Regions from separate parts of the Microbacterium gilvum genome, predicted to be linked through region 2. Evidence: predicted binding sites of a transcription regulator. Region 2 holds the regulator's gene; each other region holds the start of a gene.
The links. The regulator HspR, encoded in region 2, represses chaperone genes until heat shock. The targets are predictions, from matches to a motif close to AAGTTGAGTCNNNNNGACTCAACTT.

Region 1 (9,515 bases), 480 kb from region 2:
GGGAGGACGCGGGCGCGCATGACGGGCGGGTTCCTTTCGGGAGGAGATATCGCGACGGGCGATATCGGAAAGGCAACCGCCTCCGGGTGACGCGCAATTGCGAGACCGCCGTACTCGGAAGGGAACCCGACGTGAACATCCGGTGTCGCGGGGCGTCCGCCGCTAGCGTGGGGGGGAGGGGGAGATATGGACGGGACACCGCAGCGCCCAGGAGGCGCCATCCGCCGCATCGTCGTGATTGTGGTCATCGGCGCCTTCGCGCTCGCGGCCGCCGGCGGCATCTTCGTGCTGCTCGGCGGCGATCCGGGCGGAACCGGATGGCGCGTGCTCGCGACGACGGCGCTCGTGGGCGCGTTCAGCGTCGGAGTGCTCTGCAACGCGGCCCTCATCGGCCGCCCCGCACAGGCGTTCGGATACGGGGGCGCCGTCGTCACGGTGGTCGCGGCCGCGCTGACGATCGGGATGGTCTGGGCCGACGGGGCGCCGTGGGACGCGTTCTGGCGCCTGCTGTGGACGCTCGTCATCGCGTCGGCGGCGAGCGCGCTCGCCGCGCTGCTCCTCGCGATCGACGCCGGCGGGCGCCAGGCGATCCGGATCGGGAGGGCGGCCACGCTCGCCGCCCTTGGCGTCGGAGTCGTTCTCGAGCTCGTCGCGATCTGGGTCGACGCCGCATACGACGACGACGCCATGCCTCGCATCCGGGGGGTCGTGTGGATCCTCGTCGCCCTCGGCTCCGTGACGATGATCGTGCTGTCGCTTCTCGTCCGCGGGCGCCCGGTCGCGTCTCCTGCGACGCTCTCGCCCGCCGCAGCCGACGCGATCGAGCGGGCGGCCGCCGACGCGGGGCTGACGCCCGACGCGTTCGTCGCGCGCCTCCTCGACGGGGGCGCAGCCCGCGACGGCGTCTTGTAGCGTCAAGGAGTGCCCTCGTTCGACGCCCGCGCCCTCACGGAGCCCGTCGACCGCGCAGCGGTGAAGCGGTTCGCGCAGGAGATCGACACGCGCTATCCGCGTTCGACGGGCGCGACGGTCGCCTTCGTCGCCGCGATCGCCTTCGCCGTGGTCATCGGCATCATGATCGTCGTCATCGGCGGCGGCGCCGTGCTGCTGGCCGTCGCGACGGGTTTGTCGGCGGGGGACGGCGGACCAGGGCTCGTCGGCTTCCTCCCGCTGCTCTTCTTCGGAGGCGTCGCCGCGGTCGTCGTCGTGGGCGTCGTCGTCTCGTCTCGCCGCATGAAGGAACGGCGCTGGCGGCTCGACCGGTTCGCCCGCGCGAACGGGATGGCCTACATCCCGACGCACGCCGATCCCCCGCTGCCCGGAATGGTCTTCGGGATCGGCGGCAGCCGTCGTTCCGACGACATCGTGCGGGGCACGACGCCTCGGTTCGTCGAGTTCGGCAACTACCAGTACACGACCGGCTCCGGCAAGAACAGGAGCACCCACCGCTGGGGGTACGTGGCCATCCGCCTGGACGCGCCGCTGCCGCACATCGTGCTCGACGCGCTCGGCAACAACACCGTGTTCGGGTCGAACCTGCCCGTCGGGTTCCGCACCGACCAGCGGCTCTCGCTCGAGGGCGACTTCGACGAGCACTTCGCCCTCTACTGCCCGGAGGGGTACGAGGCCGACGCGCTGTACCTCTTCACGCCCGACGTCATGGCGCGCTTCCTCGACAACGTCGGCCGGCTCGACGTCGAGATCGTCGACGACTGGATGTTCCTGTACACGCGGCGGCAGGTGTCGACGCTCGATCCGGCGACCTGGCAGTGGATGTTCTCGGTCGTGGGCGCGCTCATCGGCAAGCTCGACCAGTGGGGCAGATGGCGCGACGAGCGCCTGGCCGCATCCCCCGCCGGCTGGGCGCCGGGCTCGCCCGCCGCCGGGCCGCTGCCGTTCTCGGTGCCCGCCGCGACGGCGCCTCCGCGCGGCGTCGCGAGCGAGGGCCGTCGCCTGCGTCGCCGCTTCTCGTGGCTCGGCCTGGTCTTCCTCGTCCTCGCCGTCGTCGGATGGTTCCTGCCGCTCCTGACGGGCGATTGACCGGGGCACCGCGGCGGCCATCCCCCGTCCGCCGCGGCGCATCCTCCCGAACCCCTCGAGGATAACGGCGCGAGCCTGGGCATCCCACGGGGAGCACTGCCCGCATGGCAGGGGCTCGGCACCTCTTGGCACTCTCCGCTGTCGAGTGCTAATCTCTCCTTGAGTCGATGAGGCTCAAGTTCTGTAGGTGAACAACGCCACACAGAAGGAGGACGATCATGGCGATGTTCTTCGATCCGTTCCGCGAGCTGGACCGGGTGGCCCAGCAGATGCTCGACCGTCAGGGTCCGCGGCTCATGCCGATGGACCTCTACCGCGACGGCGACCACTACGTCCTGAACGCCGATCTGCCGGGCATCGACCCCGGCAGCGTCGACATCGACGTGGACGGCCAGGTGCTCACGATCCGCGCCGAGCGCACCGTCCGCGGCGACGAGGGCGTCTCCTGGATCACGCACGAGCGCGCGTCCGGCTCGTTCCTGCGGCAGCTCAACCTCGGTCAGGGGATCGACACCGAGGCGATCTCCGCCCGTTACGAGAACGGGGTGCTCAGTGTGATCATCCCCATCAGCGAGAAGGCCAAGCCGCGCAAGGTGGCCGTGACGCACGGCAGCGACGCGCCGGCTCTGACGTCCTGAGCGCGCCGGCGGGGGTCGGCGGCCACGCCGACCCCCGCCTCACCGGGCCGTGAGCCCGAAGCGCACCGCCTCCTCCCGGGTGAGCAGACGCGAGCGGATGAGGAAGCGCATGCCCGTGGGCGCCTCGACGCTGAACCCTCCCCCACGGCCCGGCACGACGTCGATGGTGAGGTGCGTGTGCTTCCAGTACTCGAACTGGGCCGCCGACATGTACACCTCGATCGCGTCGTCGAGGCCCGCGTCCACAGCGCCCAGCAGGACGTCACCCGGCCCCGTGAGGAACATCCCCACGGGATAGCACATGGGCGACGACCCGTCGCAGCACCCTCCCGACTGGTGGAACATGAGCGGGCCGTGCTGCGCCGTGAGCGTGCGCAGGAGCGCGGCGGCGTCATCCGTCACCGCGACCCTGCTGAGCTCCGTCGACATCAGAAGAACCCCATGGGCCCTTCGGCGTACGAGACGAGGAGGTTCTTCGTCTGCTGGTAGTGGTCGAGCATGCGCAGGTGGTTCTCGCGCCCGATGCCCGACTGCTTGTAGCCGCCGAACGCGGCGTGCGCCGGGTACTGGTGATAGGTGTTCGTCCACACCCGGCCGGCCTCGATGGCGCGGCCCGCCCGGTAGCAGAGGTCGGCGCTACGGCTCCACACGCCGGCGCCGAGGCCGTACAGCGTGTCGTTGGCCGTGGCGATGGCGTCGTCGTACGTCGCGAACGACGTCACGGAGACGACGGGGCCGAAGATCTCCTCCTGGAAGATGCGCATGCTGTTGTCGCCTTCGAACACCGTCGGGGCGACGTAGTAGCCCTCGCTCAGATCGCCGCCGAGGTCCACGCGCTCGCCGCCCGTGAGCACGGTCGCGCCCTCGTCCCTGCCGATCCGGATGTAGGACAGGATCTTCTCGAGCTGGTCGTTCGACGCCTGCGCTCCGATCGTCGTCTCGGGGTCGAGCGGGTTGCCCTGACGGATGCGGCCCACGCGGTCGAGCCCGTCGGCGAGGAAGGAGTCGTAGATCGACCGCTGGATGAGCGCACGCGACGGACACGTGCACACCTCGCCCTGATTGAGGGCGAACATCGCGAAGCCCTCCTTCGCCTTCTCATAGAAAGGGTCCTGCGCGGCGGCGACGTCCTCGAAGAAGATGTTCGGGCTCTTGCCTCCGAGTTCGAGCGTGACGGGGATGAGGTTCTGCGACGCGTACTGCATGATGAGACGCCCCGTCGTCGTCTCGCCCGTGAACGCGACCTTGCGGATGCGCGGGTGCGACGCGAGCGGCGCACCCGCCTCGATGCCGAAGCCGTTCACGATGTTGACGACTCCGGCCGGGAGCAGGTCGCCGATGAGGTCGAACAGCAGCAGGATCGACGCCGGCGTCTGCTCGGCCGGCTTCAGCACGACGCAGTTGCCCGCCGCGAGAGCGGGGGCGAGCTTCCACACCGCCATGAGGATGGGGAAGTTCCACGGGATGATCTGGCCGACGACGCCGAGCGGCTCGTGGAAGTGGTAGGCCACGGTGTTCTCGTCGAGCTGGCTGATGCCGCCCTCCTGCGCGCGCAGGACGCCGGCGAAGTAGCGGAAGTGGTCGACGGCGAGGGGGATGTCGGCGGCGAGCGTCTCGCGCACCGGCTTGCCGTTCTCCCACGTCTCGGCGACGGCGATCATCTCGAGGTTCTGCTCGATGCGGTCGGCTATGCGGTTCAGGATGACGCTGCGCTCGGCGGGGCTCGTGTGCCGCCAGGAGGCGAACGCCTTCCAGGCTGCCTCGACGGCGCGGTCGATGTCCTCTGCGGTGCCGCGGCCCACCTCCGTGAAGGGCTTGCCGGTCACGGGGGTGATGTCCTCGAAGTAGCCGCCCTTCACGGGCTCGACGAATTCGCCGCCGATGTAGTGCCCGTATCGCGGGCGGTAGGTCGCGACCGACCCCTTCTGGCCCGGTGCGGCGTAGACGCTCGACACGCCCTCTTCCACGATGGTCATTGCTGTCTCCTTCGACTGCGCGACGTAGGCGGGGCGGGGCGCCCCGCGCGGTGTGCCGTCACGCTACGTCGCGGCAGGTTGCATCGGGTTGCGCGCTACGCGAGGCGATCGAGGCGCGCGACGACGCCCGCCCGACGCGGCGACCGGCGCGGGAGCATCCGCAGCACCTGCCGCAGCGCCTCGACGTCGTCGGCCCCTGTGTCGGTGTCGACGTAGGCGAGCAGAACGTCGACTCCGGCCTCGGCGAGCAGGGCCTCGCGCAGCGAGGTGCGGATGGTCTCGCGCAGCTCCGCGACGCCGGGCGCCGTCGAGTCGGGCAGCGCGTCGCCGCGGTAGGCGGCGAGCGCGACGCGATGCGCTCCCCGGTCGAGGAGCGACTGCACCTGCTGCACGTCGGTCTCGACCGCGGCCATCCGGTACGGGCGGGAGTCGGGGACGAGTGCGGGCGCCGACCTCTCGAGCAGGCGCCTCAACCGCACCATCTCCGGGCGGAGCGTGCCGACCGCCGCGGCGTCGCCGTAGACGAGCTCGGCGAGGCGGTCGGCGGCGAGCCCCTGACGGTGGGTCGCGAGCATGAGGACGATCTCGGCGTGGCGCATGCCGAGCTCGACGACTCGCTCGCCGCCGTCGCCCGCGAGCGCGAGCAGCGCGCGATCGCGCCCGAGCACGGAGAGGATGGCGCGGGTCGCCGGCGGCACGGGCCTGCGGCTCCGGTGCGCGGGCTCCTGGCGGGAGCGCAGCCGTGCGACGAGGAGCTCGCCCTCGACGGCCCGCGCCGTCGCGTCGACGAGCAGCTGCGCCTGCGGGCTGGCCGCCTCGTCGCCTCCCGTGACGTCGATGACGCCGAGCAGCCGTCCCGACTCGGGATCGCGCACGGGCGCCGCCGTGCACGACCACGGCTGGACGAGCCGGTTGAAATGCTCGGCGCCGTGCACCTGCACCGATCGCCCGAGGGCGAGGGCCGTTCCGGGAGCCGCCGTGCCGACGCGGTCCTCGGCCCAGTTCGCCCCCTCGGCGAAGCCCATGTCGCCCGCCCGCGAGCGGAGGGCCCGGTCGCCCTCGACCCACATGAGGCGGCCGGCGGCATCCCCCACCGCGACGAGCACGCCGGAGTCGTCGCCTCCGCCGGGCAGCAGCAGACCGCGGATCAACTCGAGGGCTCCCGCGAGCGGATGGCCGCGACGGTAGGCGTCGAGCGCGTCGCCGCGCAGATCGAGGGCGGGCAGCGCCTCCGCGCGCACGCGGCTGCCGACCGAGCGACGCCACGACTCCCGCACGAGCGGACGGACCTGCGCGAGCCGCGGGTCTGCGGCGTTGCCCGCGAGGAGCTCGTCGTGTGCGCGCTCGACGAGCAGGCGCGAGACCCGGGCGCTCTCGCTGCGGAGCCACGGAGACGACATGGCGCTCCTTCCTCGTCGAGGGAGCGGATGGTGTCATCCTAGGCCGCGGTCAGGGCGTGCGCACCCCGAAGAACGCCGTCTCCTTGCGGACGAGGAACCCGAGCTTCTCGTAGGCGCGGATGGCATTGACGTTGCCCGCGGACGCGTGCATGAGCGCGCGGTCTCCGCGCTCGCGGATGTGGAAGGCGACGTCGAGGACGAGACGCGAGGCGAGCCCCTGCCGGCGGTACGCCTCGTCGGTCGAGACGGCGCTGATCTCGGTCCACCCTGCGGGGTGCAGGCGCTCGCCGGCCATCGCGACGAGGCGCCCGTCGCGGACGACGCCGACGTAGCGGCCGAGCTCGTGCGTGCGCGGCAGGAACGGACCCGGCTGGTTGCGCGACACGATCGCGAGCATCGCCTCGACGTCGTCGGCGCCGAGCTCGACGGCCTCGTCGAACGGCTCGGGCGCGAGGCGGTCGGTCTCGACGAGCTGCACGCCCGCGCCGCGACGCACCTCGACCCATCCGTCGGGCAGCGCGGGGTCTGCGTTCGAGATCGGGACCTCGGCGCCGTGGCCGAACACCTCGATGACGGCGTCCCACACGTCGGGGTCGTCCCATGAGCGCACGCCGGTGAAGGGCGAGACGTCGTCGGGGTACCGCTTGACGAGGTCGTTCCCGATCGCGAAGCGCGCATGAGCGCCCGTGAGCGACGACCACGCCGGGTTGTCGAGGACGGGGTCGGTCGTGGTGCCGGGGATGGCCGTGGTCATGGGCGCCTTCCGTCTCGGGTTCTGCAGGACCTCGGAGGCAACGCTAGGCGGGCGCCGGTTCTTCCCGCCCCGCGTGTCGCCGCGTGACGGAACGTGCCGTCCCGTGACGGGCGCCAACCGCCCTGCTAGCGTGCCCGCATGCGGCGCACGGTCATCCTCGTGGAGGGCGAGAGCGACCGCGCCGCCCTGCATGCGGCGGCGGCGCGCCGCGGCGAGGAGCCGCCCGCGCGCATCGAGGTGCTGCACGGCATCACGAACCTCGCGAAGGCCCTCGCGGCGCACGCCGGCGACCGGGTCGTCGTGCTGTTCGACGGCGACGAGCGGGCGCGCGTCGCACGCGCGATCGAACGGGCGCCGACGACGCCGATCGCCGCGATCGCGTGTGAGCGCGACCTCGAGGACGAGCTGATCCGCGCGCTCGGGGCGGATGGGGTGCTGGCCGTGATCGCGGCGGAGGGCGACCTGCCCGCATGGCGGGCGCTGCGCGGCCAGCCGTTCCACCGCGGACGACCCGTCGACGAGGTGCTGCACCGCTTCATGGGGTCGATCGGCGGACGCAAGCTCCGGTACGCGCGGGCCCTCGTCGAGGCGCTGCGGCCAGGGGCGATCCCCCGCCCGCTCGTCGACGCCCTCGCGGCGGCGCGCTGACACCGGCGCGACGACACCGGCGCGCGGGGAGGTCACCCCGGGAGCCGGGCGCCGGCGCTGAACGCCTCCAGCAGCTCGCGACCGTGCGACCATGCACCGAGGCCGCTCTCCGCGTTGAGGTGCCCGTGGGGGCCGACGTCGATCCAGCCCGCGCCGATCGCCGCGGCGAACGAGGCCGACCGTGCGGGCGACGCGTACGGGTCGTCGGTGCTCGCGACGACGAGCGTGGGGGTCTGCAGCGAGCCGTCCAGATCGATGGCGCGGAACGATGCGGCGGCGTCGGGGAAAGCCGGCCCCTCCGGGTCGGGCGGCGCGACGAGGAGGAGTCCGGCGGCGAGCGTGCGGTGGCGCCGTGCCCACGCGACGGCGGCGAGGCATCCGAGGCTGTGGGCGATGAGCAGCGAGGCGTTGCCGTCCGACGCGCGGTCGAGGGCGAGCAGCCAGTCGTCGAGGTCGGGCTCGTCCCACGACGTCGGGGCGAAGCGGACGAGGTCGGGGCGCGAGCGCTCCCAGTGGCTCTGCCAGTGGTCGGGGCCGGAGCCGCCGATCCCGGGGACGACGATGGTGCGCATGGCCTCACGCTAGCGGTGCCGCGTTTCCGGCCCGAGTCGGCGGGGGTCCGTACGATCGAGGTCATGGACTCCGACGAGCGCCTGCTCCTGCGTGTCAGCCTGCTCGACGTCGAGCCGGAGGTGTGGCGGACGTTCGAGATCGACGGCCAGCTGAGCGTCGGGCAGCTGCACCGCGCCCTGCAGATCGTCATGGGGTGGCGCGAGTCGCATCTGCACGACGTGCGCGAGGAGTCGGGTGCGGGAAAGGAGCCCCTGCGCTGGGGTCGCCCGACGGGAGACGACCCCGATGTCCTGGACGAGGACGCGTGGACGATCGTGGGTGCGATCGAGGAGTCGCCCCTGCTCTACCGCTACGACTTCGGGGACGGGTGGGAGCACCGTGTCGAGATCGTGCCGGGCGAGGTCTCCGGCGCCGGCGATCCGCCCGTTCTGCTGCGCGACGGCGCGAACCGCGCCCCGTGGGAGGACAGCGGCGGTCCGCACGGATACGACGCGAACCGTGCCGCGCTCGCCGACCCCGGCCATCCCGATCACGCGTCGATCCGCGAGTGGGTGGAGGAGACGGTGGGCCCGTGGAGCCCCGTCGACCCCGCGGCGTTCGATCCCCTCGGGGTGCAGTCGGAGCTGAACCTGCTGTTCAATCCCGGCGGGTCGGGGGCGCATCCCGCCGACATGTCGGGGCTCGTGACGGTCGACGCGCTGCGGGGGCCCGACGACGTCGCGCTCGACTCGCCGCTCGTCGCCTACGCGGGCGAGCTGCCGCCGCCCGTGCGGATGGAGCTGCGCCAGCACCTGCACCGCACGGGCGTGCTCGCGCCGACGGGGATGTCGCCCGAGACGGCGGCGCGCATCGTGCGGCCGTTCGCGTGGCTCGTCGACCGGGTCGGGACCGACGGCGTCGACCTGACATCGGCGGGCTGGCTGCCGCCGCAGATGGTGCTCGAGGGGATGACGGAGCTCGGCTGGCTGGAGGGCTGGATCGGGAAGGGCAACCGCGAGGATCTCACGCCGCCGATGGCGAACCTCCGGCAGACGGCGACGCGGATGGGCATCGTCCGCGTGCAGAAGGGGCGGCTGCGGCTGGCCGCGGAGGCGAAGAAGGCCGTCGGCGATCCTCGACGGGTGCTGCGGCTCGTGGCACGAGGGCTCTACCGCAAGCTGCAGGATGCCGAGGTCGACGCCGCCGTGCTGCTGCTGCTCGCCTTCGCCGACGGCACGATGCCCGCGCAGCGGTGGCGGTCGATCGCGTTCGGGCTCGAGATGGTGGGATGGCGGCACCCCGACGGCGACTTCAGCCGCGCCGACATCACGAGCGTCGCGGGGCAGACGGAGGACCTGCTCGGCATCCTGTTCGGATGGCGGGTGCGGATGGACGCGCCCGCGACGGACGACTTGCGCCTGTTCGCGCGGGAGGCGCTGCGGTAGGGGGTCATCGCGCCGTAGGGTCGTCACATGGGGAGGGTCGCCTGGGCGTTCGCGCCCTATGC
Region 2 (9,515 bases):
TCGGCGAGCGGGTACATCTGGTTCTCGTTCGCCGGCGCGATCGTCGCCACCGTGCTCGTCTACCTCATCGGATCGGCCGGAGGTCGTGCCCCCGATGCGCTGCGGATGACGCTGTCGGGCGTCGCGCTCGGGGCCGTCATGGGCGGCGTCGTCGCCGCGATCGGCCTCCTCAACCCGCGGGTGTTCGACTCCATGCGCTCGTGGAACGTGGGATCGCTCACGGCGATCGCCGCCGACGCCTACACGGTTCTCCCGTTCCTCGCGGCCGGCATCGTCATCGCGTTCTGCCTCGCGCCCTCGCTCAACGCGCTCGCGCTCGGCGACGACCTCGCCACGGCGCTCGGCTCGCGCGTCGTGCTCACCCGCATCCTGTCGATCGTCGCCGTGACGCTGCTCTGCGGCGCCGCGACGGCCGCGGCGGGCCCCGTCGCGTTCGTCGGCCTCATGGTGCCGCACGTCGTGCGCTGGATGGTCGGCCCGCATCAGGGATGGATCCTCGCGGGAACGCTCTTCGCCGCGCCGCTCCTGCTGCTCGCGGCCGATGTCGTCGGCCGGCTCGTGCTGCCCACGGGCGAGCTCCCCGTGTCGATCGTGACCTCGGTCATCGGCGCGCCCGTGCTGATCGCCCTCGTGCGCCGCCGGAATGCGAGCGCGTTGTGACCGCCGCCCTCGACGCCGGGCGCCGTGTCGTCGTCCTCCGCACGCCGATCGCGTCGCGCCGCATCGGCGTGCGCGCGGCCGCGGTCACGGCGGCGGCGGCCGTGCTGGCCGCCGCCGTCGGCGTGGTCGCGCTCACGCTGGGGGAGTCGGCCCTGAGCGTGCCCGAGGTCCTCGGCGCCCTCGCGGGGACGGGCGAGCCGCGCGCGCGGCTGGTCGTCGTCGAGTGGCGCCTGCCGCGCGTGCTCGCAGGCCTCCTCTTCGGCGTCGCGCTCGGGGTCGGCGGCGCGATCTTCCAGTCGCTCACGCGCAATCCGCTCGGCAGCCCCGACATCATCGGGTTCGACGCGGGCGCCTACACGGGCGCGCTCCTCGTCATCACCACCGTGGGGACGGGCGTCGCGGCCACCGCGGCGGGCGCCATCGCGGGCGGCGCGGCGACGGCGCTCGTCGTGTACCTCCTCGCGTTCCGCCGGGGCTTCCAGGGGTTCCGGCTCATCATCGTCGGGATCGGCATCGCGTCGATGCTCTCCTCGCTCAACAGTTGGATCATCCTCAACGCCGACCTCAACCTCGCGCTCCTCGCGAGCGCCTGGGGTTCGGGCTCGCTCAACGCCGTGACGTTCGAGCAGGTCGCCGTGGCGGCCTGCGTCATCGTGCCGCTCGCGATCGCCGCAGCCTGCCTCGCCGACCGGATGCACCTGCTCGAGCTGGGAGAAGACGCCGCGGCGGCGCTCGGCGTGCGCACGGGCGCCGTGCGCGTCGCGCTCATCGTCGTCGGCGTCGGCATCACGGCCGTCGTCACGGCGATGGCGGGCCCGATCGCGTTCATCGCGCTGGCCGCCCCTCAGATCGCACGGCGTCTGACCGGCTCGGCCGGCGTGACGCTCACGGCATCCGCCGCGGTGGGCGCGCTCCTCCTCGTCGCGAGCGACGTGCTCGCCCAGCGGCTGTTCGCGCCGTCGCAGCTCCCCGTCGGCCTCGTCACGGTGTGCCTCGGCGGCGTCTACCTCATCTGGCTGCTCATCCAGGAAGCGAGAAGGCGATGACCCTCACCTCCGCACCATCCACCCTCTCCTCGATAGCGCAGGCGAAGCTCGCCACGCGCGACGTGTCGCTCGGCTACGACGGCCGCGCCGTCGCCGAGCACCTCGACGTCGAGATCCCCGTCGGATCGTTCACGGTCGTCGTGGGGCCGAATGCGTGCGGCAAGTCGACGCTCCTGCGTGCGCTCGCGCGACTCATCCGGCCGACGCAGGGGGAGGTGCTGCTCGACGGCAAGGCGATCACGGCGCTGCCCACGCGAGAGATCGCCCGACGGCTGGGGCTGCTGCCGCAGACGTCGATCGCCCCCGACGGCATCCGCGTGTCCGACCTCGTGGCGCGCGGCCGCCATCCGCACCAGACGATCCTGCGCCAGTGGTCGACATCCGACCAGGCCGCCGTCACGGCCGCGCTCGAGGCGACCGCGACGACGGAGCTGTCGGGGAGGCTCGTGGACGAGCTCTCGGGCGGGCAGCGGCAGAGGGTGTGGGTCGCGATGCTGCTCGCGCAGGAGTCGCCCACGATGCTGCTCGACGAGCCGACGACGTTCCTCGACATCGCGCACCAGTACGAGCTGCTGAGGCTGTTCCGCCGGCTCCACGGCGAGGGGCGCACCGTCGTGGCCGTGCTGCACGACCTCAACCAGGCGGCGCGCTTCGCCGACCGCATCGTCATGATGCGCGCGGGCGAGGTCGTCGCCGCCGGCGCTCCCGCGGAGGTCGTCACCGCGGAGCGGGTCGAGCAAGTCTTCGGCCTGCCGTGCACGGTCATCCCCGATCCGCACTCGGGCACCCCGCTCGTCGTGCCGCTGTGACGGGCGACGACGACTGCGGCGATGTCAAACCTGAGCCGACTCATATCAAGTTCGCTTGACAGCATGACGCCTTCGTCGTACCCTTGAGTCAGCGCGACTCAACCCGCGCGACGACTTCAGGCAGCAACAGAAGGAGAAGCAACATGGCACGTGCTGTGGGTATCGACCTCGGGACGACGAACTCCGTCGTCTCGGTCCTCGAGGGCGGCGAGCCCAAGGTCATCGCCAACGCCGAGGGCTTCCGCACGACCCCGTCGGTCGTGGCGTTCACGAAGGACGGCGAGGTGCTCGTCGGCGAGACCGCCAAGCGCCAGGCCGTGACGAACGTCGACCGCACGCTCGCGTCGGTCAAGCGCCACGTCGGCACGAACTGGACGTTCGACGTCGACGGCAAGAAGTACACGCCGCAGGAGATCTCGGCGCGCATCCTCCAGAAGCTCAAGCGCGATGCCGAGCAGTACCTCGGCGACACCGTCACCGACGCCGTCATCACCGTGCCCGCGTACTTCAACGACGCCGAGCGCCAGGCCACGAAGGAGGCCGGCGAGATCGCGGGCCTCAACGTGCTGCGCATCATCAACGAGCCCACGGCGGCCGCGCTCGCCTACGGCCTCGACAAGGGCAAGGAGGACGAGCTCATCCTCGTCTTCGACCTCGGCGGCGGCACGTTCGACGTCTCCCTCCTCGAGGTGGGCAAGGACGACGACTTCTCGACCATCCAGGTCCGCGCCACCTCGGGCGACAACCGCCTCGGCGGCGACGACTGGGACCAGCGCGTCGTGGACTACCTCATCAAGCAGTTCAAGGACTCGACGGGCGTCGACGTCTCGAACGACAAGATCGCCCTGCAGCGCCTCAAGGAGGCGGCGGAGCAGGCGAAGAAGGAGCTCTCGAGCTCGACGTCGACGAGCGTCAACCTGCCGTACCTCTCGCTCACCGAGAACGGCCCCGTGTCGCTCTCCGAGACGATCACGCGCGCGAAGTTCGAGGACCTGACGAAGGACCTGCTCGAGCGCACGAAGAAGCCGTTCCAGGACGTCATCCGCGAGGCCGGCATCAAGGTCGGCGACATCGCGCACGTCGTGCTCGTCGGCGGCTCGACGCGCATGCCCGCCGTGAGCGAGCTCGTCAAGAGCGAGACCGGCCAGGAGCCCAACAAGGGCGTGAACCCCGACGAGGTCGTCGCCGTGGGCGCGGCCATCCAGGCGGGCGTCCTCAAGGGCGAGCGCAAGGACGTCCTCCTCATCGACGTGACCCCCCTCAGCCTCGGCATCGAGACCAAGGGCGGCATCATGACGAAGCTCATCGAGCGCAACACGGCGATCCCGACCAAGCGCAGCGAGACCTTCACGACGGCCGACGACAACCAGCCGTCGGTCGCCATCCAGGTGTTCCAGGGCGAGCGCGAGTTCACGCGCGACAACAAGCCGCTCGGCACGTTCGAGCTCACCGGCATCGCACCGGCGCCCCGCGGCGTCCCGCAGGTGGAGGTCACGTTCGACATCGACGCGAACGGCATCGTGCACGTGTCCGCGAAGGACAAGGGCACGGGCAAGGAGCAGTCGATGACGATCACGGGCGGTTCGTCGCTCTCGAAGGACGACATCGACCGGATGGTCCGCGAGGCCGAGGAGCACGCGGCCGAGGACAAGAAGCGCCGCGAGGCCGCCGACGTCCGCAACCAGGCCGAGACGCTCGCGTACTCGATCGAGAAGCTCATCTCCGAGAACGACGACAAGCTCCCCGCCGACGTCAAGGACTCCGTGAAGGCCGACGTCGACGCGCTCAAGACGGCGCTCGCAGGCGATGACGACGATGCCGTCAAGGCGGCGTTCGACACGCTCAACGAGAGCCAGACGAAGCTGGGCGAGGCGATCTACCAGCAGGCGCAGGCCGAGCAGGCGCAGGCGCCGCAGGACGCCCCCGCCGGCGAGCAGGGCTCGTCGGACGAGGACGTCATCGACGCCGAGGTCGTCGACGACGAGGACGAGAAGAAGAGCTGATGGCCGACAAGGACTTCGAGCAGCCCGCCGGGGGCGACGACGAGGTCCAGCCGGGCGCCGACGGGTCGGAGGCCGCAGCCTCCGACCCCGACGCGCAGGCTGAGGCCGACGGTCTCACCGTCGACGACATCCTGGGCGCGGAGCAGACCGACGAGGCGGTCGAGGCGGAGAAGAGCGACTACGAGACGCAGCTCCTGCACGACCTGAAGCGCCTCCAGGCGGAGTACGCCAACTACCGGCGGCGCACCGAGGAGCAGCGCGAGGTCGAGATCGCCCGCGCGAAGGGCGAGGCCGTGAAGGGCCTCCTGCCCGTGCTCGACGACCTCGACCGCGCCGACAAGCACGGCGACCTCGCGGAGGGAAGCCCGTTCTCGGCCGTCGCCGCGAAGATGCGCGGCGTGGCCGAGCGCCTCGGCGTCGTCGCGTTCGGCGAGGCGGGCGAGACGTTCGACCCGCAGCGCCACGAGGCGATCTTCCAGCAGCCGGTTCCCGGCGCGACCGAGAGCACCGTGCTCGAGGTCGTCGAGGTCGGCTACCTCCTGGGCGAGGTCGAGCTGCGACCCGCCAAGGTCGTCGTCGCCGTCCCGGCGGAGTGACCATCCCGGTCGGCCCCGCCGTGACGGCGGGGCCGACCGCCTCCCCGAGACAACCCGCACGAGAAGAAGGTGCAGATGGCCAGTCAGGACTGGTTCGACAAGGACTTCTACGCCGTCCTCGGCGTCGACAAGGCCGTGAGCGACGCCGACCTCAAGAAGACCTACCGCAAGCTCGCCCGGAAGTACCACCCCGACTCGAACCCGGGTGATGCCGCCGCCGAGGCGAAGTTCAAGGAGATCAGCGAGGCGTACTCGGTGCTCTCCGACGCCGAGCAGCGCAAGGAGTACGACGAGCTGCGGGCCATGGGCTCGGGTGCGCGCTTCACGGCGGGAGGCACGGGCGGCGGGTTCGACGACGTCTTCAGCCGGTTCTCGCAGCAGCGCGGCGGCACGGCGGGCGACTTCGACGACATCTTCTCCATGTTCGGCGGCGCCGCGGGCGGCGGCGGGGGCTTCGGCTCTGGCCGGTTCGGTCAGTCGACGGGCGGGTTCCGCGGGTTCGGCGGGCCGCAGAAGGGGTCGGATGTGCGTGCGCGCACGGCGATCGACTTCACGACCGCCGCGCAGGGCGAGACGATCTCGCTGCAGGGCGAGGACGGCAAGCCGTTCAAGGTCAAGATCCCTGCCGGGGTCTCGGATGGCCAGAAGATCCGGCTCCGCGGGCGGGGACGCCCGTCGCCCGACGGCGGCGAGAACGGCGACATCGTCGTGGAGGTGGCGGTGCGTCCGCATCCCGTCTTCACGCGCGACGGCCTCAACATCCGCCTGACGGTGCCCGTGACGTTCACGGAGGCGGTGTTCGGCGCGACGATCGAGGTCCCGACGCTCGGCGGCGACTCGGTCAAGCTGCGCGTCGCCCCCGGCACGCCGTCGGGGCGCGTGCTGCGCGTCAAGGGCCGCGGCATCACGTCGCAGAAGGGCACGGGCGATCTGCTCGCCGAGGTGCAGGTGGCGGTGCCGTCGCACCTCGACGACGCGGCTCGTGCGGCGCTCGAGGCGTACCGCGAGGCAGAGCCGCGGGAGAACCCGCGGGCTGAGATGATGGCGAAGGCGCGGCAGTAGCCGCACCCCGCGCGAGACGCCGACAGGAGGTGAGCCCCATGCCGATCCCGAGCGATCCGGCCGACATCGACCCCGATGCGCCGATCTTCCCCATCGCCGCGGCGGCCGAGCTCGCCGCCATGCACCCGCAGACGCTGCGGCAGTACGACCGCACGGGTCTCGTCGTGCCGGGCCGCACGCGCGGCGGGTCGCGGCGGTACTCGCTACGCGACATCGAGCAGCTGCGCGAGGTCGCGCGCCTCTCTGCCGAGGGCGTGCGCCTCGCCGTCATCGAGCGCATCCTCCGGATGGAGGATGAGGTGCAGCAGCTGCGCGGCCGCGTGCGCGAGCTCGAGGGGGAGCTGCGTGCCGAGCGCGATCAGCGCCCCGGTGCCCGCGTCTTCGCGACGAGCGCGACCGGCGCCGTCATCACGCTGCGCGCCGGAACGCGCGTGCGGCGCCAGACCGACGTCGTGCTGTGGAGGCCAGCCGACTGAGGTGGTGTGCGTGGGGCGGCGTGGCTGTCGGGTGAATGCATCCGCCGTATCGCCGGGAGACGACTGATCTGGGAGACTGACGGCATGGTCACCGCCGTGCAGTTCGACCCCGAGGCGATCGCTCGCGTCAGCGAGCGTTTCGGCGTGCGCCGGCTTCGCGTGTTCGGCTCGGTGCTGACGGATCGGTTCGACGAGGAACGTAGCGATGTGGACTTCCTGGTCGACTTCCATCCGAACCGCGAGGATCGCCTGGACGACTATCTCGGGCTGAAGGACGCGCTGGCCGAGATCGCGGGACGTGACGTCGACCTCGTTGTGGCTGATGCGGTGCGGAATCCGTACTTCAAGAAGTCCGCCTTCGAGAGCGCGCAGGACGTCTATGCGGCTTGAGAGCGCCAAGCTCCTCTGGGATGCGAGCGAGGCCGCGAAAGCCGTGCACACGTTCACGGATGGCGTGACGAAGGGCCGGTTCTTCGCCGAGCTGCTCCTGCGGTCGGCAGTCGAGCGGCAGCTCGAGAGTGTGGGCAGTCGTGGTGAAGTACATCGGACCGCTGGTCGTCGGCCTTGATCGCCTGCTGGGCGGGGCCGACCCGCTGTAGCGGACGGGCGCCATGCCCTCTTGACACCCGCCATCCCTCGCCCTAACGTACAACCAAATGGTTGTACAAGCGGAGTTGAGCGAGACGGAGATCGACCGTGTGTTCCACGCACTGGCGACGGCGACCCGGCGTGACATCCTGCGCCGGACGATCGAGCGCGAGCAGTCGGTCTCCGCACTGGCGGGCGAGTACGACATGTCGTTCGCCGCTGTCCAGAAGCACGTGGCCGTCCTCGAAGAGGCACGGCTCATCCTCAAGCGCGCGGAGGGGCGCGAGCGGCTCGTCCGCGCGAACCCCGAGATGATCGCGCGCGCCAGGGCCCTCCTGGGCCGATACGAGCAGCTGTGGCGCGCGCGCATCGCGCGCCTCGACGACCTCTTGGCCGAACCGGCCATCCCGAACGACCCCACCGGATCAGGAGACTGACATGCCCGTCACCGATGTCCTCACGGACGCCGAGAACCTCACCATGACCGTCATCGCCGACTTCGCAGCGCCCATCGAGCGCGTCTGGAACGCCTACGCCGATCCGCGTCAGCTGGAGCGGTTCTGGGGCCCTCCCGGATGGCCGGCCACCTTCACGGCGTTCGACCACACGGTCGGCGGCAGGGCGCAGTACACGATGGCCGGCCCGCGCGGCGAGCGCTCGTCGGGCTCGTGGGAGTTCCTCGAGATCGACGCGCCGCGCGGCTTCGCGGTGATCGACAGCTTCGTCGACGACGACGGCAAGCCGCTCGAGGGATTCCCCGCCATGCGCATGACCTTCGCATTCGAGGAGACCGCCGACGGCACGCGCATGGTCAACACGAGCTACTTCGACTCGATCGAGTCGCTCGAACAGGTCATCCAGATGGGCGCCATCGAGGGCACCCGGATGGCCATGGCCCAGATCGACGCCGTCCTCCAGGATCTCCGCGACTACGCGCAGGGCAAGGGCACGCGGGTCGAGCTCCTCGACGACACCCACGTGCGCATCACGCGGCTGGTCGAGGGATCGCGCGATCTCGTGTGGCGCGCCCACCACGAGCCCGAGCTCATGCGGCAGTGGCTGCTCGGCCCCGACGGATGGGAGATGACGGAGTGCGTCGTCGCCCTCGCCCCTGGCGACGCGCACCGCACGTCGTGGGCTCCCGTCGGCGACACCCCCGGCGAGGCGTTCGGGTTCGAGGGCGAGGCCGTCCTCGTCGATGCGCCGCGCCGCGCCGTCTCGACCGAGCGGATGCAGGGCACGGACGGCCCCGAGACGCTCAACGACCTGAACCTCTACGAGGAGGACGGCGCGACGCTCATCACCCTCCTCATCGAGTACCCCGACCAGGAGACCCGCGACATGATCCTCGCCACCGGCATGGCCGACGGCATGGAGGCGTCGTACGCGCGACTCGAGGCGGGCGTGCTCGCCGGCTGAGTCGGGTTCGGGAGGCCCGTGCTTCGGATGGCCTCGCGCCGCTCCGAGCGCGGGCCATCCGGCGGACCGCCTGTCGGATGGCGGGGGCGGGTGTGCGCGTGTCGTGCTCGTGCGGCATCAGCCGCCCCGCCGGTCCGAATCCCGGCACGTGGCGTCGGCCTCGGGTGCGGGCCGCCTGTCGGATGGCGGGGGCGGGTGTGCGCGTGTCGTGCTCGTGCGGCATCACCTGTCCCGCTGGTCCGAATCCCGGCACGGTAGCGTGGTCGGGTGAGTCAGATCGTCGTGCTCGGCAGCGCCAACATGGACCTCGTGACGCGTCAGCCGCGGCTCCCCGAACCGGGTGAGACGATGGCGGGCACCGGATTCGCGACGGGTGCCGGCGGCAAGGGCCTCAACCAGGCCGTGGCGGCTCGTCGTGCCGGGGCGGACGTCGTGTTCATCGGCGCGGTCGGCGATGACGGGTTCGGGCGCGAGCTGCGCGGGTTCCTCGAGGCGGAGGGCGTCGCGGCCGACCGGCTCGCCACCTCCGACGAGCCGACCGGAATCGCCCAGGTCAGCGTGCTCGACGGCGGGGAGAACAGCATCGTCATCGTCGCCGGCGCGAACGGCGAGAGCGCGCTGGCGGATGGCGACGCCGCCGCGATCGCGGAGGCCTCGGCCCTGGTCGTCCAGCTCGAGCGCCCGCTCCCGCTCGTCGAGAAGGGGCTGTCGGCGGCCCGCGCGGCGGGCGTGCGCACTGTCCTCACTCCCGCGCCTGTCGACCCGGCGGCGGCCCTCCTGCTGCCGCTCGCCGACATCCTCGTGCCGAACGAGAGCGAGGCGCTCGCCCTGTCGGGCGAGACCGACGTCGAGGCTG
Region 3 (9,515 bases), on a different contig from region 2:
GCCCGGAGGCGGCACCCTCGCCGTCGCGCTCTTCGCGGCCGTCCTGCCGGCCAAGGAGTCCACCGGCACGCTGCTGCTCCTGCTCATCGTCGGCGACATGTTCGCGCTCCTCTCCTACCGGCGGCACGCCGACTGGCGGGTCATCGTGCGGATGGCGCCCGCCGTCGTCGTGGGGCTGGCCCTCGGATGGGCGTTCCTCGCGGTCGCGGACGACGGGTGGGTGCGCCGCCTCATCGCCGTCCTGCTCCTCCTCGTCGTCGGCGTGACCCTGTGGCGCCGGCGCGCCCAGGCGCGCACGGGCGGCGAAGCGCCCGTGGGCTCCGGCGCGGTCGCGGCATGGAGCTACGGCTCGCTGGGCGGGTTCACCACCATGGTCGCGAACGCCGCCGGACCCGTCATGTCCATGTACTTCCTCGCGGCGAAGTTCCCCGTGAAGGCGTTCCTCGGCACCTCGGCGTGGTTCTTCGCGATCGTGAACATCGCGAAGCTGCCGTTCTCGATCGGGCTCGGGATCATCACGCCGTCGTCGCTGATGCTCGACCTCGTGCTCGTCCCCGCCGTCATCGTCGGAGCGCTCATGGGACGCCGGCTCGCGGCGCGGATGGACCAGCGCCTCTTCGACCGCGTGGTCATCGTGCTGACGGTCGTCGGGGCGCTCTACCTCCTCGTCTGACCGCGCCTCAGGGAGCGGCGGCGATGAGGTCGATCATGCGCGCCTCGAAGCCCGGTTCCACCTCGAGCACCACGCGGTGACGCGCCCCGGCCATCTCCGGCCATCCGCGCCACATGCCCCGGAGATCGGCGACGGTCCTGCCGCGGTTGGGTCCGTGCGTCGTGTCGACCTCGACGTGCACGACGGGCGCGACCACGGTCGACACGAGGCCGCAGCCTACGGCGACGGCGAGCGCGTCGTGGTTGGCCGAGCTCCGCTCGCCCGTCACGCCCTCGTAGAACCCGAAGTAGTAGTCGAGAATGTCGGCCGCATAGCGTCCGGCGCGGCCGCCCGCCGCGAGCCGGGAGCGGTCGTCCTCGTCGAGCCGAGAGCGCATGGTGACGTCGAGGCCGACCACGGTGACGGGCCAGCTCGCCTCGAACACGCGCTGCGCAGCCTCGGGGTCGTGCCAGATGTTCGCCTCCGCACCGGGCGTCACGTTGCCGGGGACGAACGACGCGCCGCCCATGATCGTCACGGCGCGGATGCGGCCGGCGAGCCCGGGATCGGCGTCGAGCGCGTGCGCGAGGTTCGTGAGCGGACCCACCGCGACGATCTCGAGCTCGCCCTCGTGCGCTCGGCTGAGGCGCAGCAGCATCTCGACGGCCGTCTCGTCCGCGAGCGCGGGCGCGAAGGCGAGATCGGCCTTGCCTCCCTGGCCGTCGGCACCGTGCACCTCGGGAGAGAACTCCGCGACGCTCCCGTCGTACGGCCCCGCGGCGCCCTTCGCCACCGGCACGTCGACGCGCCCCGCGACGTCGAGCACGTACGCGGTGTTGCGCGCAGCCTGATCGACGTCGATGTTGCCCCACGTCGTGGTGCAGCCGAGCAGCTCGATCTCGGAGGAGAGGCTCGCGGTCAGGATGGCCAGGGCGTCGTCGATGCCGGTATCGACATCCAACACGATCTTCGTCGTCACCGTACGAGCCTACGCCGCCCGTGTGTCCGGCTCGTGACGCCCGCGGAGACGGAAGAGGCCCGGGAGCAGCAACTCCCGGGCCATCCACATCCGGTTACGAGAATATGTCGCCTCCCTGTCAGAACACTGAGTACGCAGACGGAGACCCGGTCAGATCGTCAGCTCATCCCGGTGTTCACCTCAGCAGTGTGCTCACGACGGCGGATGACCGCCCCCGCCAACGCGGCGAGCACCTCCTCCGACGCCTCCCACGACATGCAGGCGTCCGTGACGCTCTGGCCGCGCACGAGGCCGCTCGGTCCCGCCGCGACGTCGAGGCTCTGGGCGCCGCCGACGAGGAAGCTCTCCAGCATGACGCCCGCGATCGGGCCGCCCTGCGCCACCTGGTCGGCCAGCTCGCGCGCGACCTCCGCCTGACGGACGTGGTCCTTGCCGCTGTTCGCGTGGCTCGCGTCGACGACGAGGCGCGGTGCGAGGCCCGCGGCGGACATCCGCTCCGCCGCGCGTGCGACGGAGGCGGCATCCGCGTTCGGCCCGTCCGCGCCTCCTCGCAGGATGACCGTGGTGTCGCGGTTCCCGGTCGTCGTGACGAGGCTCGCCCGGCCGTCCTCGCCGATCCCCAGGAACGCCTGCGGGGCGGAGGCGGCGAGCGACGCGTCGAGCGCGACCTGCAGGCCGCCGTCGGTGCCGTTCTTGAACCCGATCGGCATCGACAGGCCCGACGCCAGCTGCCGGTGGATCTGGCTCTCGGTCGTCCGCGCGCCGATCGCGCCCCACGCCACGAGGTCGGCGATGTACTGCGGGCTGATCGGCTCGAGGAACTCCGTCGCGCAGGGGAGCCCGAGGGCGGTCACGTCGAGGAGGAAGCGCCGGGCCATCCGCAGCCCCGCCACGATGTCGTGGCTCCCGTCGAGGTGCGGGTCGTTGATGAGGCCCTTCCAGCCCACCGTCGTGCGCGGCTTCTCGAAGTAGGTGCGCATGACGACGAGCAGCTCCCCCGCGTGCCGGTCGGCGGCCGCCCGCAGCCGGCGCGCGTAGTCGAGCGCGGCGTCGGGATCGTGGATGGAGCAGGGCCCGACGACGACGAGCAGGCGGTCGTCGAGGCCGGCCATGACGGCACGCACGTCGTCGCGGGCGCGCACGACGACATCCGTCTGAGCGGCCGACGCGGGGAGGTCGGCCGCGAGACCTGCAGGGCTCGGGAGGGGGGTGAACGAGGTGACGCGGAGGTCGGAGGCCTCGAGGGTGTGCATGGCGGGTCCTGTCCTGATCGGGGCGGACCCTCGCAGAGCCCGCCGGAAACGGCGCAGGGCAGAGCTCTCGCTCTGCCCTGTCGGCTCGGGAGGGGTGGGATGCGCTACATCGCGATCGGCCCCTCCGGAGCCGACTCGTCATACGCATACCAACGCCCGGTCATGCCGCCACCCTACTGCATGGCGGGCACGGCCGCCGTCACCCGGATGCCGTCGCCGTCGGCGTCGACGCGCACCGCGCCGCCGTCTGCCAGCTCGCCCGACACGAACAGGTCGGAGATCCGGTCGTCGACCTCGCGCTGGATGAGTCGCCGCAGCGGTCGTGCGCCGAACTCCGGCTCGTAGCCGTGCTCGGCGAGCCAGGCCGATGCCGCGTCGGTGACCTCCAGCGCGACCTCGCGGCGCGCGAGCCTCGTGCGGGTGGCGTCGAGCAGAAGTCCCACGATCCGCGCGAGCTGCGCCTCGTCGAGGCGGCGGAACAGGACGATCTCGTCGATGCGGTTGAGGAACTCGGGCCGCATCGACTCGCGCAGCCTGCCCATGACGCGGTCGCGGAGGTCCTTCTCGTCGAACTCGCGGCCGGAGGCCGAGAAGCCGATGGCGCCCGCGCGCGAGGCGAGGAACTCCGATCCGAGATTCGAGGTCATGACGATCACCGTGTTGCGGAAGTCGACCGTCCGCCCCTGACCGTCGGTCAGCCGGCCGTCGTCGAGCACCTGCAGCAGCAGGTTGAACACGTCGGGGTGCGCCTTCTCGATCTCGTCGAACAGCACGATCGAGTACGGGTTGCGACGCACGCGCTCGGTGAGCTGCCCTGCCTCGTCGAAGCCGACGTATCCCGGAGGGGCGCCGACCAGGCGCGACACGGTGTGCCGCTCGCCGAACTCGCTCATGTCGAAGCGGATGACCGCGCCCTCGTCGTCGAAGAGGTTCGCGGCGAGCGCCTTCGCGAGCTCGGTCTTGCCCACTCCCGTCGGGCCGAGGAAGAGGAACGATCCCACCGGCCGGTGGGCGTCGCCCATGCCCGTGCGGGTGCGGCGCACGGCGCGCGAGACCGCGGCGACGGCGTCGTGCTGTCCGATCACCCGGGTGTGCAGGGCATCCTCGAGGCCCGCGAGCCGCTCGCGCTCGGTCTCCTCCAGCCGCGCCACGGGGATCCCCGTGGCGCGGCTCACGACGGCCGCGATCTCGGCCTCCCCGACGACGGCGGGGCCGCCGGCCGCACGGCCGGTCGCCTCCGCGAGACGCCCCTGCACCGCGGCGATCTCGTCCCGCAGGCGCGACGCCTCCTCGTAGTGCTCCGCGGAGACGGCGGCGTTCTTGTCGGCCTCGAGCTCGGCGAGCCGGGCGACGAGCTGCTGCGCGTCGACGGGTGCGCCGAGACGCAGGCGCAGACGCGCCCCCGCCTGGTCGACGAGGTCGATGGCCTTGTCGGGGAGGACGCGCTCGGGAAGATACCGGTCGCTCAGCTCGACGGCGGCGCGCAGGGCGTCGTCCGTGAACGTGACGCGGTGGTGCTCCTCGTATGCGGAGCGCAGCCCCTGCAGGATCGCGACCGCGTCCTGCACGGACGGCTCGCCCACGCGGACCGGCTGGAAGCGCCGCTCGAGGGCGGCGTCCTTCTCGATGACGCGGTACTCCTTGAGGGTGGTCGCACCCACGAGGTGGAGCTCGCCGCGGGCGAGGCGCGGCTTGAGGATGTTGCCGGCGTCCATGGCGCCGTCGCCGCTGCCGCCCGCGCCGACGAGCATGTGGATCTCGTCGACGAAGAGGACGAGCCCGCCCTCGTGCGCGGCGATCTCGTCGAGCGTCTTCGTGAGGCGCTCCTCGAAGTCGCCGCGGTACCGCGTGCCCGCGAGCATCGCCGGCAGATCGAGCGCGATCACGCGCGTGCCGCGGAGCTGCTCGGGGACGGCGTCCGCGACGATCGCCGAGGCGAGCCCCTCGACGATCGCGGTCTTGCCGACCCCGGCCTCGCCGACGAGCACGGGGTTGTTCTTCGTCCGGCGCGAGAGGATCTCGATCGTCTGCTCGATCTCGTCGGCACGGCCGATCACGGGATCGAGGGCGCCCTCGCGCGCCCGCGCGGTGAGGTCGGTGCCGAAGCGCTCGAGAAGCGACTGCCCTGCCTGCGCGGCGGTCTCCGCCGGCGCGGACGAGGCGCCCTGGGGGCCGACAGCCTCGCGCGCACCCTGCGTCAGCGCCTCGGCCGTCACGCCGGCACGCGCGAGGATCTGCCCGGATGGGGAGTCCTGCGCGAGCACGAGCGCGAAGAAGAGGTGCTCGGGGTCGACATAGGTGGAGCCCGACGACCGCGCGACCTGGAACGCGTGGAACAGCGCGCGCTGCACGGCCTGCGTGACGCTCGCGGCGTCGACGTCGGCGGGCTCGCCTGAGCGCGGGAGCCGCTCCTCCGCGGCGCGCGCGATCCCCGCCGGGTCGGCTCCGACCCGGCCGACGGCGTCGGCCACGGCGGGATCGTCGGCGAGCACGCGGAGCACGTGCAGCGCGTCGAGCTCGTGCTGCCCCCGCTGCAGGGCGAAGCGGCCCGCGCGCTGCAGCAGCTCCTGCGTGCGCGCGCTGAGGAAGCGGCTGAGGTCGATGGAGCGGCTCGCGCGAGCGCGCTCGCCCTGCAGATACCGCGCGAGGAACTCGTCGAACGAGCTCGGCCCGTCCTGCGGGAAGTTGTTCTCGGGCATGTCCCGGTCTCTCCTTCGAAGTTGCGTCGTTCCGCATCAAGAATGGAACTTGAGTCGGAGTGTATCAAGCACAACACCGAGCGCGACGGCGTATTCCCCGGAGACTTCTCGACAGAGATCTCACGGTGATCTATCGTTTATCGATAGCTTCTTCTCGATTCTCGATCTGGAGGTGCCATGGGGCGAACGGCCATCGCCATCCTGCGCGTCGTCATCGCGCTCGCACTCGCGGGCTCCCTGATCGTCCAGGCCGTGCTCGTGCCGCTGCTCTGGCAGGACCTCGACGCGGCGCCGCCCGCGGCGCGGATCGCGGTCACGGCGATCGCCGTCGCCGGTGTCGGCACCATGCAGGTCTTCGCGGTGTGCGTCTGGCGCCTGCTGACGCGCGTGCGACGCGGTTCGATCTTCCAGGAGCGCTCGTTCCGCGACGTCGACGTCATCACGGGCGCGGTCGTCGCGGCATCGGCACTGCTCCTCGCACTCGCCGTGCTCCTCGCCCCCGGCGGCACCGCTCCCGGCGTCGTCGGGCTGATCTGCGGCGCCTCGGTCGTCCTCGCCGGGATGGCCCTGCTGGTCGTCGTGCTCAAGGCGCTGCTGCGCCAGGCGATCGCGCGCGAGGATGAGGCCCGCGCACTCCGCGACGAGCTCGGCGGGGTCATCTGATGGCGATCGTCATCGACATCGACGTCATGCTCGCGCGCCGCAAAATGCCGGTGGGCGTTCTCGCCGACCGGATCGGGATCACACCGGCGAACCTCGCCGTGCTCAAGAACGGGAGGGCCAAGGCCGTGCGGTTCTCGACCCTCGACGCCCTGTGCACGGCGCTCGAGTGCCAGCCGGGCGACATCCTGCGGTGGGAGCCCGACGACGGGCACCGCGCTGCGGCGACAATGGAGGGGTGAACGAGCTGCTCCACGGCGCGCGCCTGCTGCTGAACGGATTCGGATGGTGGGCCGTGCGCCCGCGGGTGATGGCCACCGCGCTCATCCCGGCGGCGATCGTCGGGGCCCTCATGGCCGCGGGGCTCGTCGCGCTGGGCGCGTTCCTGCCCGCGATCGTCGAGGCGCTCACGCCGTGGGCCGACGCCTGGGCGGCGTTCTGGGCGGGCGCCCTCCGCGTCCTCATCGGCGTCGCGGTCCTTGCGGCAGGCGTCGTCGTGGCCGTCACGACGTTCACGGCCCTCACGCTGCTCATCGGAGAGCCCTTCTACGACCGCGTCTGGCGATCGGTCGAGGAGAGGCGCACAGGAGACGTGCCGGAGGCGCGCTACGGCCTCGTGCGCGCGGCCGGCGATGCCGTGTCGCTCATCGCGCGCGGTCTCGCGATCGCCGTCCTCTCCGTGGCGCTCGGCTTCGTGCCTGTCGCGGGTGCCGTGCTCGCGGCGGTCGCAGGGGCCTCGCTGAGCGGCTGGGTGCTCGCCGACGAGCTCACGACGCGCGCACTGTCGGCCCGAGGCCTCGACGGCCCGGCGCGACGGGCGCTGCGCCGCGCGTCACGCGGGCGCGTGTGGGGCTTCGGCGTGGCGACGCACCTGCTCCTCATGATCCCGCTCGCGGCGATCGTCACGATGCCCGCGGCCGTGGCCGGCAGCACGCTGCTCGCGCACGAGCTGATCGAGCGGGGCGTCCGACCGGCCAGCGCTCAGGACTGAGGAGCGCGCCCCGCGTCGCGCACCGCCAGAAGGAGGAGCGCGAAGACCCCCAGGGCGGGAGCGGCGAGCGCGACGGCCGTCCCGGGATGGGCGAACTCGCCCGTGGCGGCGCCGATCGCGACGGCCACGACGAGCAGCTGCACGACGATCGCCCCCGATCGCGCCCACGACCGGTCGCGCGCGATGCCCACCGCGAACGCCGCGACGGCGGCCGCTCCGACGAGCGTCAGCACGAGGAGCGCGATCGCCGAGGGATACGACGTCACATCGGCCGAACCGAGCGCGACGACCTGCCATCCGGCGAGGGCGAGCACGCACGCTGCCTCGATGCCGACGAGGAGGGACGCGATCCGTCCGGCGACTCCCGCACGCATGCCCTCTCCTCGTTCTCGGCACGCACCGCCCGCCGACGATCAGGGAACGGCCAGAAAAAACCCTTGCCCGAAATCGACGCGTGTATGACAATTGTTAACGGTGTGTTTCCCACAGCGCGGTGGGGCGAGGCCCCGAGGGTCCGTCGCACATCCAGCGTAAATCCACCCGCAATCCCACGCTGTGCTTTCCCTGAGAAACCCCACCCCGCAAGGAGCATCCCTATGGACTGGCGCGACAAGGCCGCCTGCCTCACCGTCGACCCCGAGCTGTTCTTCCCCGTCGGGAACACCGGCCCGGCGATCGACCAGATCGAGAAGGCGAAGTCGGTGTGCGCGCGCTGCACGGTCACGGAGGTCTGCCTCCAGTACGCCCTCGAGACCGGTCAGGACTCGGGCGTCTGGGGTGGTCTGAGCGAGGACGAGCGCCGCGCGCTGAAGCGCCGCGCCGCCCGCGCCCGCCGCGCCAGCTGACGCGGCGCCACTCCCTTCGAAGAAGCCCCGCCTCGGCGGGGCTTCTTCGCGTCTGCCGCCGGCGTCAGCCGCGCAGCCAGCGCAGCGGGACGGAGATGGTCACCTGGGTGCCGCCGTGGAACGGCGTCTCCGGTTCGTCGATGCTCGACCAGTCGATCGTCCCCGACAGCTCGCCCTGGATGAGGGTCCGCACGATCTGCGTGCCGAGGCCGCGCCCCACCTGCCCGTCGGGGAGGCCGCTGCCGGTGTCGCGCACGCGCACCTCCAGCACGTCGTCGTCGCGCTCCGCGACGATCTCGACGTCTCCCTCGCGTCCGGCGAGACCGTGCTCGACGGCGTTCGTGACGATCTCCGTGAGCGCGAGCGCGAGCGGCGTCGCATACGCGCTCGGCAGCGTCCCGAACTTCCCCGTGGTGCGCGTGTGGGCGACGGTGTTCTGCGCCGCGGCGACCTCGGCGACGAGGCGGAGCACGCGGGCGAACACCTCGTCGAAGTCGACGTTCTGGGCGAGGCCCTCCGACAGCGTGTCGTGCACGACGGCGATGGCGGCCACGCGCTGCATCGCCTGGAGCAGCGACTCCCGCGCCTCGTCGGACGACGTGCGGCGCGCCTGGATGCGCAGCAGCGAGGCGACGGTCTGCAGGTTGTTCTTGACGCGGTGGTGGATCTCCCGGATCGTCGCGTCCTTGGTGATGAGCTCCTGCTCCTGGCTGCGCAGCTCGCTGACGTCGCGGCACAGCACGATGGCGCCCGTGCGGTGCCCGTGGTCCTTGAGCGGGATGGCGCGGAGGGACACCGTCACGCCGCGCGCCTCGACGTCGCTCCGCCACGGCTGCCGGCCGGAGGTGAGGATCGGGAGCCGCTCGTCGGTGTCCCACGAGGCGGGGAGGATCTGGGCGGTCACCTCCGTGAGGGACTCCCCCTCGAGCTCGTCGGCGAAGCCGATGCGGTTGAACGCGGAGAGGGCGTTGGGGCTCGCGAAGGTCACGATGCCGTCGACGTCGAGGCGGATGAGGCCGTCGGCCGCGCGCGGAGCGCCGCGGCGAGGGCCGGTGGGGGCGGAGAGGTCCGGGAAGTCGCCCGTCGCGATCATGCCGAACAGGTCGTCGGCGCAGTCGTTGAACGTGATCTGCTGGCGCGACGGCGTCCGCACGTCGCCGAGGTTGGTGTGGCGTGTCAGCACGCCGATGGCGTGCAGGCCGCCGTCCTCGTGGATGGCGATGGGCACGGCCCGCACGCGCGTCGGCGTCTCCTCGAACCACTCGGGCGAGGACGAGTCGACGATGCGCACGCTCTGGAACGCGTCGCGCACCTGCGCCTGCCACTGCGGACGCACGCGGCCACCGACGATGTCGCGGTAGAACAGCGTCGCCGCACCGCCGGGCCGCGTGTGCGCGACGGCGACGAAGGACTCGTCGGCCGTGGGCACCCAGACG

Region 1: ABD998_RS08895 (Hsp20/alpha crystallin family protein) is a predicted target of HspR. The motif match lies at 2,197-2,221, and genes of this name have one in related genera.
Region 3: ABD998_RS05495 (ATP-dependent Clp protease ATP-binding subunit) is a predicted target of HspR. The motif match lies at 5,630-5,654, and genes of this name have one in related genera.

The regions. Positions count from the first base shown of each region.
Region 1 is NZ_BAABKO010000002.1:644,583-654,097, reverse strand. It holds gene phnD (phosphate/phosphite/phosphonate ABC transporter substrate-binding protein) at 1-20, opposite strand, end outside; gene ABD998_RS08905 (hypothetical protein) at 187-912, shown strand; gene ABD998_RS08900 (hypothetical protein) at 922-2,040, shown strand; gene ABD998_RS08895 (Hsp20/alpha crystallin family protein) at 2,259-2,678, shown strand; gene ABD998_RS08890 (DUF779 domain-containing protein) at 2,718-3,107, opposite strand; gene exaC (acetaldehyde dehydrogenase ExaC) at 3,107-4,654, opposite strand; gene ABD998_RS08880 (GAF domain-containing protein) at 4,750-6,054, opposite strand; gene ABD998_RS08875 (GNAT family N-acetyltransferase) at 6,104-6,808, opposite strand; gene ABD998_RS08870 (ATP-dependent endonuclease) at 6,947-7,456, shown strand; gene ABD998_RS08865 (RBBP9/YdeN family alpha/beta hydrolase) at 7,489-8,028, opposite strand; gene ABD998_RS08860 (plasmid pRiA4b ORF-3 family protein) at 8,092-9,453, shown strand; gene ABD998_RS08855 (lysoplasmalogenase family protein) at 9,481-9,515, shown strand, end outside.
Region 2 is NZ_BAABKO010000002.1:163,314-172,828, reverse strand. It holds gene ABD998_RS06615 (iron chelate uptake ABC transporter family permease subunit) at 1-660, shown strand, start outside; gene ABD998_RS06610 (FecCD family ABC transporter permease) at 657-1,706, shown strand; gene ABD998_RS06605 (ABC transporter ATP-binding protein) at 1,703-2,515, shown strand; gene dnaK (molecular chaperone DnaK) at 2,659-4,518, shown strand; gene ABD998_RS06595 (nucleotide exchange factor GrpE) at 4,518-5,114, shown strand; gene ABD998_RS06590 (DnaJ C-terminal domain-containing protein) at 5,190-6,176, shown strand; gene ABD998_RS06585 (heat shock protein transcriptional repressor HspR) at 6,215-6,652, shown strand; gene ABD998_RS06580 (nucleotidyltransferase family protein) at 6,737-7,042, shown strand; gene ABD998_RS06575 (ArsR/SmtB family transcription factor) at 7,309-7,677, shown strand; gene ABD998_RS06570 (SRPBCC family protein) at 7,679-8,659, shown strand; gene ABD998_RS06565 (ribokinase) at 8,927-9,515, shown strand, end outside.
Region 3 is NZ_BAABKO010000001.1:1,120,085-1,129,599, forward strand. It holds gene ABD998_RS05480 (sulfite exporter TauE/SafE family protein) at 1-673, shown strand, start outside; gene ABD998_RS05485 (nucleoside hydrolase) at 681-1,631, opposite strand; gene ABD998_RS05490 (3-deoxy-7-phosphoheptulonate synthase) at 1,790-2,884, opposite strand; gene ABD998_RS05495 (ATP-dependent Clp protease ATP-binding subunit) at 3,058-5,583, opposite strand; gene ABD998_RS05500 (DUF2975 domain-containing protein) at 5,761-6,246, shown strand; gene ABD998_RS05505 (helix-turn-helix domain-containing protein) at 6,246-6,485, shown strand; gene ABD998_RS05510 (EI24 domain-containing protein) at 6,482-7,234, shown strand; gene ABD998_RS05515 (histidine kinase) at 7,225-7,608, opposite strand; gene ABD998_RS05520 (WhiB family transcriptional regulator) at 7,831-8,079, shown strand; gene ABD998_RS05525 (sensor histidine kinase) at 8,144-9,515, opposite strand, start outside.